2 linked regions of the Granulicella sibirica genome follow. The protein of the gene in region 1 interacts with the protein of each later gene in a pairwise test. Links are inferred from orthologs where the notes say so. Each region holds a gene or a part of one and is shown in the gene's direction. Other genes may lie near its edges.

Evidence for each region. The genes of interacting proteins can lie anywhere in the genome.
Region 2: the proteins of GRAN_RS05275 (region 1) and GRAN_RS03140 interact in binary tests that used the Escherichia coli proteins (3 or more experiments, as listed by UniProt). The link is inferred for Granulicella sibirica from one-to-one orthologs.

Annotation. Positions count from the first base shown.
Region 1 is NZ_RDSM01000001.1:1,238,468-1,241,411, reverse strand. What follows is about bases 11-2,944. They hold GRAN_RS05275 (ABC-F family ATP-binding cassette domain-containing protein), read left to right. Parts: upstream 11-474; coding sequence 475-2,415; downstream 2,416-2,944. Other genes in these bases: GRAN_RS05270 (metallophosphoesterase family protein), read right to left, coding at 2,428-2,944; GRAN_RS05280 (hypothetical protein), read right to left, coding at 15-350. UniProt on the Escherichia coli protein: Genetic data indicate it may be involved in ribosome assembly or function.
Region 2 is NZ_RDSM01000001.1:775,305-778,365, reverse strand. Bases 10-3,060 are described here. They hold GRAN_RS03140 (2-oxoglutarate dehydrogenase E1 component), read left to right. Parts: upstream 10-312; coding sequence 313-2,808; downstream 2,809-3,060. Other genes in these bases: GRAN_RS03135 (RNB domain-containing ribonuclease), read left to right, coding at 2,908-3,060; GRAN_RS03145 (hypothetical protein), read right to left, coding at 10-154. Also shown: more of GRAN_RS03145, read right to left, coding at 1-9; more of GRAN_RS03135, read left to right, coding at 3,061-3,061. UniProt on the Escherichia coli protein: E1 component of the 2-oxoglutarate dehydrogenase (OGDH) complex which catalyzes the decarboxylation of 2-oxoglutarate, the first step in the conversion of 2-oxoglutarate to succinyl-CoA and CO(2).

The DNA of each region.
Region 1 (2,944 bases):
TCCGGAGAGGGATCTTAGTCTCGATAGTCGCGGTAGTGGATCGCCTCGGAGATGCCGATCCAGATATCCAGAAGGCCGACTCCCGAGATGATGCCACGGACCGCTCCGTTATGAAGGACGCCGGCGAGGCGTGGTCGAGCGGCGAGGAACATGTTGTGATCCCAGACGCGCGTCCACCAGGGGAGAACGGCGACGAGGACGCCGAGGTAGATGCAGAAGAGCACAAGGATGAAGAGCGAGAGGCGTTGAAGCCATACGGGCGCGCCGGGGCCGGTGTCTGCGGCGGCGCCGGATGCAGAATGCATGACGACCGGCTCGGGCTCCGGAAATAGCTCGTTCTGTATGGCCATCGGCCCTCCTCATGACCTTAGCAGAGGGGCTTGGGGCGTGTCTTGGCTACTGTTTGCCACGCGGATGCTTCCGGGCGCGGGTTGAAGCAGCGGGAACGACGGCTTGGGATGCGAAAATGGGTCCATGCTGCAACTTTCAGGCGCCGGGAAACGCTTCGGCCAAAAACTGCTTTATGAAGATGTGAACTGGCTGATTACGCCGGATGAACGAACCGGCCTGGTGGGCGGGAACGGTACGGGCAAGTCGACGCTGCTGAAGGTGCTGGCAGGCGTCGAGCAACTGGATCTTGGTACGATGACGCGGGCGCGGGGGATGACGCTCGGCTATCTTCCGCAGGATGGTCTGGCGCTGAAGGGGCGGTCGGTCTTCGATGAATGCCTGTCGATCTTCGATGAGATCCGCTCGATGGAGCAGGAGGCCGAGGATCTCTCGGCCAAGCTGGCCGAGCATGAACCGGGAAGTCCGGCGTACGAGGCGGCGGCGGACCGCTACTCGTACATCACCGACGTGATGCATGCGAACGATATCTACACGCTCGACTACCAGGTGGGGACGGTACTCGGCGGGCTTGGCTTCTCAAAGGAAGACTGGCTGCGACAGACGGAGGAGTTTTCCGGCGGCTGGCAGATGCGAATCGCGCTGGCGAAACTTCTGCTGCAGAAACCGTCGCTTCTATTGCTGGATGAGCCCACGAACCACCTGGATCTGGAGACGCGGAACTGGCTCGAGGACTATCTGCGGAACTACGAGAATGCGTTTGTGCTGATCTCGCATGACCGGTATTTTCTCGATGTCACCGTTGGGAAGACGGTCGAGCTCTGGAACAAGCGGGCGCATTTCTATTTCGGGAACTACGAGAAATATCTGAAGCAAAAAGAAGAGCGGCGGGCGCAGTTGATGTCGGCCTATAAGAACCAAAGGGACCAGATCGAGCATCTGGAGTCATTTATCAACCGCTTCCGGGCGCAGGCGACGAAGGCGAAGCAGGTGCAGTCGCGTATCAAGGAACTGGAGAAGATCGAACGGATCGAGGTGCCGGAAGACGAGGCGACGATTCACTTCACCATTCCGCAGCCTCCGGCTTCGGGGCGGACCGTCATCGATGTGCAGCATCTGTACAAGAGCTATGGCGAGAAGAAGATTCTTGAGGATGTTAGCTTCTCGATCGACCGTGGGGACCGGATCGCTCTCGTGGGAGCGAACGGGGCGGGGAAGTCGACGCTGATCCGGATGCTTTCGGGGCTGGAGGGGCCGACGTCGGGGGAGATCAAGCTGGGGCATAACGTTCTGGCGGACTACTTCGCGCAGGATCAGTACAAGGTGCTCGATCCCAAAGCGAAGATGCTGGACGACATCAGCGGGATCGCGCTGAAGGTGCCGCAGGTGGAGTTGCGGAGTCTGCTTGGGTGTTTCATGTTTTCGGGCGACGATGTCTTCAAGGAGCTTGGGGTGCTCTCGGGTGGGGAGCGGAACCGGTACGCCATGGCGAAGATGCTGGTCTCGCCGGCGAACATGCTTCTGCTCGATGAGCCGACGAACCACCTGGATCTGAGAGCGAAGGATGTGTTGCTCGATGCGATCCGGAAGTTCACCGGGACAGTGCTCTTCGTCTCGCACGACCGGTACTTCATCGACGGGCTCGCGACGCGTGTGTTCGAGGTAGAGGATCGGCGGGTTCATATTTATCCGGGTAACTATGAGGACTACCTGTGGCGGAAGCAGGGTGGTCCGGAGAAGGTGACGGAGGAGATTCGCAGCAGCCCGGCGTACGTACCGGATCCGGTCGTGGTGGTTGCGGCTCCTGTGAAAGCTGCTGTTTCGCCGATCAAGAAGCTGAACCCGATCAAGCTGAAGCAGTTGGAGGATCGCCTGGCGGCGGTGGAGCACGATATGCCGAAGCTGGAGGGTGATATTGCGGCCGCGGAGGAGCAGTTGGGGAACTACAGCTCGGCGGATGAGTCCCAGAGAATCGCCACGTCGCTCGAGAAGATGCGGGCGGATCATGCGGCGCTGATGATCGAGTGGGAGGAGCTCTCGACACAGTTGGAGGAGCAGAACACCTGATTTTCGATTGGCTTAGCGGCCTTCGCGGAGGCGCTCGGCAAGGCGCTCAGGGAGGCCAGCCATCAGAATGCGGCCCTGCGCGGTGGTGACGTCGTACGGGATACGGTGGAAGACGATGCGGCAGGCTTCGAGGTCATAGATGGCGTAGGCGGCGCGCCAGTCGGTGTCGCGGGGCTGGCCGACCGAGCCGGGGTTGATAAGGTGGCGGGTGCCCGGGCCGAGGTCGAGGATCCAGTGTTCCTTGTCATTGCGGGTGAAGTACCGGGGGCGCACCTCGTGCCAGTCCTGCTCCTTCTGCGAAAAGCCACCCTGGATGTGGGTATGGCCGAAGAAGGTGATGGCGGTCGGCATCTGCTGGAGGGGAGCCCAGGCGTCGCGCATGTTGAGGATGTAGGCATCTTCGTGCAGGGGCGAGCCGTGAGCGCAGGTGACACCCGATGCGGCTGATGGGGTGAGAGGCCCTTGAGGGACGGACCGGAGCCAGGCTAAGTTGTCTGGAGTGAGCTCTTTGAGGGTCCAGAGGGCGGCG
Region 2 (3,061 bases), 460 kb from region 1 along the record:
AGTCCTTGATGATGGCTTCGGCGGCTTTCTGATGGGCTTCCACCTCATGCATGAGCGTGGAGACGTCAGGCAAGGGGCGGCCATTGTCATCGCCGGTGGGCACCTGGGCTGCGACCTTTAGGCATGGGAAGAGGCAGATCGTCCATACCAACATCTGGTAACTGCGCAAACAGAAAGTGGCAGGGCTATCTCCCAATTTTTTTCCGGGATGTGCGTTACTCGGTACGCTGGACGCCATCGGCGGTGTTGAATCAACTATCATGGTAGGGTCGAAAGCTTTTCCCGCGGTTTGCGGCCTGATTGGAAACAAACATGGCAACGAAGACAAAGTCTCCCAAGTCCGACTCTACCCCAACAAGTAATGTTAGCCAGCGCGAAGTGGTCTTCGATATCTTCCGCCGCTGGGGCTATCTGCAGACCACGCTCGATCCGCTCGGCCAGTTCCTTCCCGGCGAGCCGTTTCCCACTCCAGCCCCTGATGGCGAGCTCTCGACCGAGGCGCGCGGTTTCTACTGTGGCACCATCGCGGCAGAGTTCATGCACATCGCGAGCCCGGAGAGGCGTCAGTGGATCCAGGAACGGATGGAGCAGAAGCCTTCCAAGCCTAACCAGGCGCACGTTCTCACCCAACTGATCCGCGCCGACGTCTTCGAGCAGGTCATTCAGTCCCGCTATCTCGGAACCAAGCGCTTCTCGCTTGAGGGCCTGACGGCGCTCATCCCGTTCCTCGATGCCGTCTTCGCAGGGAGTGCCAACATCGGCGTAACCGGCTCGATCCTCGCGATGAGCCATCGCGGGCGCCTCAACGTGATGACGAACACCATCGGCCGCGCACCGTCCGAGATCTTCGCCAAGTTTGAAGATGTCGACCCGCGCAGCACCCTCGGCGGCGGCGACGTGAAGTACCACATGGGCGCGACCGGCACCTACCGCTCGCCCGACGGCAAGGAGATCGACCTCCACCTCGTCTCGAACCCGAGTCACCTCGAAGCCGTCGACCCCGTCGCCATCGGCCGCGCCCGCGCCAAGCAGACACGTCTCGGCAAGGATGGACGCGACCAGATCCTCCCCATCATCCTGCATGGCGACGCAGCCTTCGCCGGCCAGGGCATCTTCGCCGAGGCACTCGTGCTTGCCGGGCTCTCCGGCTTCAACGTCGGCGGATCGATCCACGTTATCGTGAATAACCTGCTTGGCTTCACCGCCTTGCCGGAAGAGTCGAACGCATCGCGCTTCTCGTCCGACATGGCGAAGCGCCTGCCGATCCCGATCTTCCACGTGAACGCGGAAGACGTCGACGCTGTCGTGCGCGTGGCCCAGCTCGCCGCCGAGTACCGCCACGAGTTCCATTCAGATGTCGTCATCGACCTCATCGGCTATCGCCGTCACGGCCACAGCGAGGTCGACGATCCGACCGTCACACAGCCGCGCCGCTACGCCGTCATCAAGGATCATCCGGTGCTGTATCAGATCTACGCGCAGAAGATCGGCGTCGATCCGGCCGCCGAAGTGCAGGCCATTCAGGCAGAGTTCCTCGACGAGCAGAAGGTCGCGACCAAGGCCGAGCACAAGCCCGTCCTCGCCTATCTTCCGCATTACTGGGATGCTTACCACGGCGGTCATATCACTTCCGCCGACGATGTGAAGACCGGCCTCCCGGCGTCTGAGATCGCTGAACTTGTAAAGCTGACAACGGCATCGCCTGAGGGCTTCAACGTCCATCCCAAGGTGAAGAAGCTCTTCGAGCAGCGCCTGGAAATGGCTGCCGGCGCACGTCCCTTCGACTACGGCATGGCCGAACTCGTAGCCTTCGGATCATTGCTCAAGGCAGGCACACCGGTTCGCCTCAGCGGGCAGGACTCGCAGCGCGGCACCTTCAACCAGCGCCACTCGGTCATGATCGATATCGAGACCGAAGCACGCTACGTTCCTCTGGCACACATCAGCGACGATCAGGGCCGCTTCGAGGTCTACAACTCGATGCTCTCGGAGGCTGCGGTGCTCGGGTTCGAGTACGGCTACTCGCGCGACTACCCCGAGACGCTTGTCCTCTGGGAGGCGCAGTTCGGCGACTTCGTCAACGGCGCGCAGATCATCATCGACCAGTTCATCGTGGCGGGCGAGGCCAAGTGGAGCCTTCTTTCGGGAATTGTCATGCTTCTGCCTCACGGCTATGAAGGCCAGGGTCCGGAGCATTCGAGCGCACGCCTCGAGCGCTTCCTCCAGCTTGCCGCGACTGACAACATCCAGATCTGCCAGCCCTCGACCGCCGCGCAGTACTTTCACCTTCTGCGCCGCCAGTCGATGCGCATGCTGCGCAAGCCGCTCATCGTCTTCACCCCGAAGAGCATGTTGCGTCATCCGGACGCATCCTCACAGCTTGCCGACTTCGAGGCCGATCACTTCCTCAACGTGCTGCCGGACAACTCGGTCACCTCGCCCTCGCGCATCCTCGTCTGCTCGGGCAAGATCGGCCACAACCTCCGCGTCGAACGCGAGAAGCGCAAGATCACCGACACCGCCATCGTCTTCCTGGAGCAGCTTTATCCATGGCCCGAAGCAGAGATGCAGGCAGCGCTCGATCAGCATCCCGGCGCGACCGAAGTGGTGTGGGTGCAGGAAGAGCCGGCCAACATGGGTGCACTCTCCTACGTCATTCCGGAGCTTCGCCGCATGGTCCGCGATCGCGCGGTTCTCACGGTAAAGCGTGCCGCGAGCGCAAGCCCCGCGACGGGTTCCGCGAAGGCGCACGATCTTGAGGAGAAGACCCTCATCGATGTCGCGTTCGGCAACCTGCGCGCGCACTGATCAAACTTTTGCGGTCATCACACAAAGGCTCCCTTTTTGGGGGCCTTTGCCTTTGCCCCTGACAATCCCGGTCCGGCGGACGTGGTACCCTCCCCCCATATGTCCGACCAGCAGTCCCCCGCACCCTTCAGCATCCAGAACGCCGCCGCCGCCGAGATGATTCACAACAACTTTCGTATCGGCTTTGCTCCTGAGGTGGAGGAGCAGGTGGCGGCGATCCGCAGGGAACCGGCTGAATTGCCGAACGATTGCA